Linked DNA regions of Ensifer sp. PDNC004. The protein of the gene in region 2 binds, or shares a complex with, the protein of the main gene of each other region. Links are inferred from orthologs where the notes say so. Each region holds a gene or a part of one and is shown on either strand. Other genes may lie near its edges. The genes, in order: rpsJ and nusB.

Region 1 (3,074 bases), 160 kb from region 2 along the record:
CGTCGCTGACCGCAGCGATCACGAAGTACTTCGGCGAGTTCAAGGCGTACGACCAGATCGACGCCGCTCCGGAAGAAAAGGCCCGTGGTATCACGATTTCGACGGCCCACGTTGAGTATGAGACGCCGAACCGTCACTACGCTCACGTTGACTGCCCCGGCCACGCCGACTACGTCAAGAACATGATCACCGGTGCAGCGCAGATGGACGGCGCGATCCTGGTTTGCTCGGCTGCTGACGGCCCGATGCCGCAGACCCGCGAGCACATCCTGCTTGCTCGTCAGGTTGGCGTTCCGGCAATCGTCGTGTTCCTCAACAAGGTCGACCAGGTTGACGACGCCGAGCTTCTCGAGCTCGTCGAGCTGGAAGTTCGCGAACTTCTGTCGTCCTACGAATTCCCGGGCGACGACATTCCGATCATCAAGGGCTCGGCTCTTGCTGCTCTGGAAGATTCGGACAAGAAGATCGGCGAAGACGCGATCCGCGAGCTGATGGCTGCTGTTGACGCCTACATCCCGACGCCTGAGCGTCCGATCGACCAGCCGTTCCTGATGCCGATCGAAGACGTGTTCTCGATCTCGGGCCGCGGTACGGTTGTGACCGGTCGCGTTGAGCGCGGCATCGTCAAGGTTGGCGAAGAAGTCGAAATCGTCGGCATCCGCGACACGTCGAAGACGACGGTTACGGGCGTTGAAATGTTCCGCAAGCTGCTCGACCAGGGCCAGGCCGGCGACAACATCGGCGCGCTGATCCGTGGTGTTAACCGTGACGGCGTTGAGCGTGGCCAGATCCTGTGCAAGCCGGGTTCGGTCAAGCCGCACAAGAAGTTCATGGCAGAAGCCTACATCCTGACGAAGGAAGAAGGCGGCCGTCATACGCCGTTCTTCACCAACTACCGTCCGCAGTTCTACTTCCGCACGACGGACGTGACGGGCATCGTCACGCTGCCGGAAGGCACGGAAATGGTTATGCCGGGCGACAACGTCACGGTTGCCGTTGAGCTGATCGTTCCGATCGCGATGGAAGAAAAGCTGCGCTTCGCGATCCGCGAAGGCGGCCGTACCGTCGGCGCCGGCATCGTTGCCTCGATCGTCGAGTAATCGACGAGACTGAGGGCGGGAAGACACAAGGCGCATGTGCTATGCGCCTTGGACATACCCGCCCCGAAAGATTTAGTTGGTCGCACGGCTTGCCGAAGACGACGAAATAGTGCAAATGGCGCCCACGCGTGATTTGCACGGTGCTTCGGCGTTGTGCGCTCACAGAAAGACAGGCCGGCCACGGCCGCTCAAATAGGAAGGGGCAGGGGAAACCCTGTCCCTCCGATCTTTGAAAAGTTAGCGGACTGGCCGAAATTAAACGAAGTTCACTGCGTGTTTTTCCACGGAAACCGCAAGTAACCTGAACAAGGATAAGTCGTATGAACGGCCAGAACATCCGCATCCGCCTCAAGGCGTTTGATCACCGGATCCTCGACGCCTCGACGCGTGAAATCGTGTCGACTGCAAAGCGTACCGGTGCAAGCGTGCGCGGTCCCGTACCGCTGCCGACGCGCATTGAAAAGTTTACGGTCAACCGCTCGCCGCACGTCGACAAGAAGAGCCGTGAACAGTTCGAAATGCGCACCCACAAGCGCCTTCTCGACATCGTAGACCCGACCCCGCAGACCGTTGACGCGCTGATGAAGCTCGACCTGGCTGCCGGCGTCGACGTGGAAATCAAGCTTTAATAAACAAGGAAGGTACGTGGACCTCGGTCCAACGGCTTCCAAAAACGGGCGACCTCAAGATCGGATGATCTCAAGGAAACCTTAAACCAGAGATGTGAAGGGGCTCGCTCCGTCACTAACTCTCAAGAGGAATGAACCAATGCGTTCAGGTGTGATTGCACAGAAAGTGGGAATGACCCGCGTCTATAACGACGCCGGTGAGCATATCCCGGTTACAGTTTTGAAGCTGGAAAGCTGCCAGGTGGTAGCCCAGCGTACGGAAGAAAAGAACGGCTACGTTGCTGTCCAGCTCGGTGCTGGCCGCTCCAAGGTCAAGAACACGCCGAAGGCGATGCGCGGCCACTTTGCCGCTGCCAACGTCGAGCCGAAGGCGAAGCTCGTCGAGTTCCGCGTTTCCGCGGACAACCTGATCGACATCGGTGCAGAACTGACGGCGAACCATTTCGTTGCCGGTCAGCTCGTCGACGTCACCGGTACCACGATCGGTAAGGGCTTTGCCGGCGCCATCAAGCGCCACAACTTCGGCGGTCTGCGTGCAACGCACGGCGTTTCCGTATCGCACCGTTCGCATGGTTCTACCGGTTCCAACCAGGACCCGGGCCGCGTTTGGAAGGGCAAGCGCATGGCTGGTCACATGGGCCAGACGCGCGTTACCACCCAGAACCTGGAAGTCGTATCGACCGATGAAGACCGCGGTCTGATCCTGGTCAAGGGCGCTGTCCCCGGCTCCAAGGGTGCCTGGATCGTCGTTCGTGACGCCATCAAGTCGGGCACCCCGGAAGGCGCTCCGCGTCCGGCCGCTGTGCGCGCCGAAGCATCGAAGTAAGGGAGCCGAGTAATGGATCTCAACGTCAAAACCCTCGAGGGCAAGGACGCAGGAAAGGTTTCCCTTTCGGACGCCATTTTCGGCCTCGAACCCCGTGAAGACATCATTGCCCGCGTCGTTCGCTGGCAGCTCGCCAAGAAGCAGCAGGGCACGCACAAGGCCAAGGGCCGCGCGGAAGTTTCGCGCACCGGCGCCAAGATGTACAAGCAGAAGGGTACGGGCCGCGCCCGCCACCACTCCGCTCGCGCTCCGCAGTTCCGCGGCGGTGGTAAGGCTCATGGCCCGGTTGTCCGCAGCCACGCACACGACCTTCCGAAGAAGGTTCGTGCTCTCGGCCTGCGCCATGCACTCTCGGCCAAGCTGAAGGCTGAAGAGATCATCGTCATCGACGATCTCGTTGCCAAGGAAGCCAAGACCAAGGCACTCGCCGGGGTGTTTGCCTCGCTCGGCCTCACCAACGCTCTCATCATCGGCGGCGCCGAGATCGAGAACAACTTCAAGCTCGCAGCCCAGAACATC
Region 2 (3,256 bases):
TCATTTCGCATTACCCTCCGTTACAACCCGCGGACTCACTCCCGGCCGCAGGCCCCTCAAAACCGCGAATCACGCACCACCTCCTCAAGCAGCACCCCTCACGGCGCGGCCAGAGTGCGGTTGCAACGGGAGATCGTCAAGCCCCGAGAAACGCCACTGGCGGCGCCTCGTTCGCTTTAGATTTCAGGGGAATGGAAGCGTTAGGCGGCGGCCTTGCGCGGCGCCCGCTTCAGGAGCAAGAGGAGGATAAGGCAAACGATCGTCACCGGCCACACGACTGCGTTCAGCATGTCCCAGCCATAGGCGGTGAGGACCTTGCCCGAGGCAAACGACGACAGCGCCACGGTGGTGAACAGGATGATGTCGTGGAAGGCCTGGACCTTGTCGGCTTCCTGCGGCCGGTAGCTGCTGGCGACGATCGCCGTCGAGCCGATGAAGCCGAAGTTCCAGCCGAGGCCAAGCAGCACCAGCGCACCCCAGAAGTTCCAGAGCTCGATGCCCATATGCGCGACTGCGGCGCAGGCCATGAGCAAGAGCAGGCCGCAACCGACGATGCGTTCGGCGCCGAAGCGGCTGATAAGCATGCCGGTGACGAAGCTCGGCGCAAACATCGCCAGCACGTGCCACTGGATGCCGAGCGTGGCGAGTTCGGTCGAGAAGCCGCAGCCGATCACCATGGCGACGGGCGCGCCGGTCATCATGAAGGTCATCAGCGCGTAGCTGGAAATGCCGCAGATCATGCCGGTGGCAAAGCGCTGGCTGCGGACGATTTCGCCGAGCGGACGAACGGACTGATCGTGGTGGGCACTCACCATTGCGCCCGGCTCGGGCAGCCGCAGCGGCGCGAAAAACAGGGCAGCCACGAGGCAAATCGGCATCAGGACGACGAAAGCCCCGGCAAAAGAAACCGGCGCGAACAGGTCGCCAGCGAAAATGACGATCTGCGGACCGAGAACGGCGGAAACGATGCCGCCGCCAAGGATCAGCGAAATTGCCTTGGGCTTGTAAAACGACGGCGAAGCGTCGGCAGCGGCAAAGCGCAGCTTCTGTGTAAAGCCGTTCGACGAGCCGAGCATCGCGAGTGCGAAGGCGAAGAGCCAGAAATTCTCGCGGAAGAGTGCGACGGCGGCGAGCGCTGCCCCGGCGGCCGCGATTGCGGTCCCGCTCATGAAGGCGAAACGGCGGCCGATCAGGCGCGACAATACCGCAACAAGCACAACGCCCAGCGCCATGCCGACGTTGAACGCGGTGAGCGGCGCGGTGGCCAGCGACTTGTCTTCCGCCAGCATCTGGTAACCGGCGACACCGCCGACCGAAAAGCAGATGGGGCCGACGACGCCGAGCACGGCCTGCGCGGCGGTCAGGAGGTAAACGTTGCGGCGTGTTTCGCGAAGGGTCTTGCCCATGTCATCTGCAGCAGCCGCAACCATCGACCTTATTTCCTCGGTTCGCCGCGGACCTGTCGGGCAATGCGGTCGAGGACAGCATTGACCAGCTTGGGCTCGTCATCCGAGAAGAAAGCCTTGGCGATCTCGACATACTCCGTGACGATCACCGGAACCGGCACGTCCTTGCGCTCAAGCATCTCGAAGGTGCCCGCACGCAGGATGGCGCGCACGGTGGAATCGAGACGCGACAACGCCCAGTCGTCCTGAAGCGCCGAGCCGATCAGCGGATCAAGCTTGCGCTGGTCGCGCACGACACCGGCGACAATCGACCGGAACCAGGAGGGGTCGGCCTTCAGGTAGGTGTCGCCATCGACATCCTGTCCGAGGCGATGCGCTTCGTATTCAGCAACCACTTCGAGGACACCGGTGCCGCCGATGTCCATCTGATAGAGCGCCTGCACCGCAGCAAGGCGTGCTGCACCGCGCTGGTTGACCTGCTTCAGCGGTTGATCCGAGGGGGTTTTCGTCACTTTTCCGTGCCCAGTTTCTTCTTAAGTTCAATCATGGTCAGTGCCGCACGCGCAGCAAAGCCACCCTTGTCGCCTTCCGAGCGGCGCGCACGCGCCCAGGCCTGATCGTCGTTTTCGACCGTCAAGATACCGTTGCCGATCGCGAGGCTCTCGCTCACCGCAAGATCCATGATCGCGCGCGAGGATTCGTTCGCGACGATGTCGAAATGATAGGTTTCGCCACGAATGACCATGCCAAGGGCAACGAAACCGTCGTATTCGGTGCCACCTTCGTCAGCGCCGTCGAGCGCCATGGCGATCGCCGGCGGGATTTCGAGAGCACCCGGAACTGTTACGATATCATAGGTCGCCCCGGCTTCGTCCAGCGCATGTTTCGCTCCGTCGAGCAGAGCGTCGGCCATATCGTCATAGAAACGCGCTTCCACAATCAGGATGTGGGCTGCCGTGGTCTCTGCCATGGATCACCTGTCTTTGAGAATTCAGCGCCGGATGCGACCGGCCAAGGCGGCGGTCAAACCACGCCCGGCGTCGAATGGCAAGCAAATTCCACCACAGACGGCCTTTTGCCGCGTCCGGCGGCCGCCAATAACCAGCATCCTAAGCTTCGCGGTTCCTCCAATTCGGTCCCACCGGAGGGCACTGCCGCCGACCGGCGAAGACGGCAAGCCGCACGCCTTATTCGCACCCATACGCGGCCTCACAGCCCCTGGTGAAACCATCGCGCGATTGCGCCTAGATGGTCTCGCCGATGGATTGCAACACTAGGATGTATTCCTGTAACCATCGTCGCTAATTTTAGCGATCGCAGGTTGACGACGGGACGAACGCGCGACACGGATAGAACGTATTAGCGTTACCGCGACAACGGTGCGCCAGGGAGGACCATGTGACCGATACGAAAAAGCCGATCGTTAATCCCAAAAACCTGGAACTCGACCACTGGACGCAAGGCACTTTCTTCGAATCCCGCGACGTCGCCTTCGGCGCGCTGCTAGGCCTCAAGGATCTGGGCATCGGCTACGGTGAAGTGCCGCCGGGAAAGTCCGGTTGCCCGTTTCACAATCACCATGTCGAAGAGGAAATGTTCATTATCCTCGAGGGTGAAGGGACTTACCGCTTCGGCAGCGAGCGTTACGCGGTCGGCCCGGGCGACATTCTGGGCGCGCCTGCGGGTGGTCCTGAAACAGCGCATCACCTGATCAATACGGGCACAGTGCCGCTCAAGTACCTTTCGATCTCGACCAAGGCGGCAACCGAAATCTGCGAGTACCCGGATTCGGGCAAGTTCCTCGCCAGGACGCGCGGTACCAAGGGCGAACGGTCGTTCAGCTTCACCGG

What was found.
Region 1: the proteins of nusB (region 2) and rpsJ are in contact, whole or in part, in a solved structure (PDB 3D3B), measured with the Escherichia coli proteins. The link is inferred for Ensifer sp. PDNC004 from one-to-one orthologs.

What each region holds. Positions count from the first base shown.
Region 1 is NZ_CP070353.1:1,398,264-1,401,337, reverse strand. Bases 318-3,074 are described here. They hold rpsJ (30S ribosomal protein S10), read left to right. Parts: upstream 318-1,420; coding sequence 1,421-1,729; downstream 1,730-3,074. Other genes in these bases: rplD (50S ribosomal protein L4), read left to right, coding at 2,568-3,074; rplC (50S ribosomal protein L3), read left to right, coding at 1,869-2,555; tuf (elongation factor Tu), read left to right, coding at 318-1,100. Outside these bases: more of tuf, read left to right, coding at 1-317. UniProt on the Escherichia coli protein: Involved in the binding of tRNA to the ribosomes. Part of the processive rRNA transcription and antitermination complex (rrnTAC). The complex forms an RNA-chaperone ring around the RNA exit tunnel of RNA polymerase (RNAP).
Region 2 is NZ_CP070353.1:1,558,484-1,561,739, forward strand. What follows is about bases 178-3,116. They hold nusB (transcription antitermination factor NusB), read right to left. Parts: upstream 1,919-3,116; coding sequence 1,436-1,918; downstream 178-1,435. Other genes in these bases: JVX98_RS15845 (MFS transporter), read right to left, coding at 201-1,430; ribH (6,7-dimethyl-8-ribityllumazine synthase), read right to left, coding at 1,915-2,376; JVX98_RS15860 (cupin domain-containing protein), read left to right, coding at 2,805-3,116. Outside these bases: JVX98_RS15840 (sodium-translocating pyrophosphatase), read right to left, coding at 1-4; more of JVX98_RS15860, read left to right, coding at 3,117-3,256. UniProt on the Escherichia coli protein: Part of the processive rRNA transcription and antitermination complex (rrnTAC). The complex forms an RNA-chaperone ring around the RNA exit tunnel of RNA polymerase (RNAP).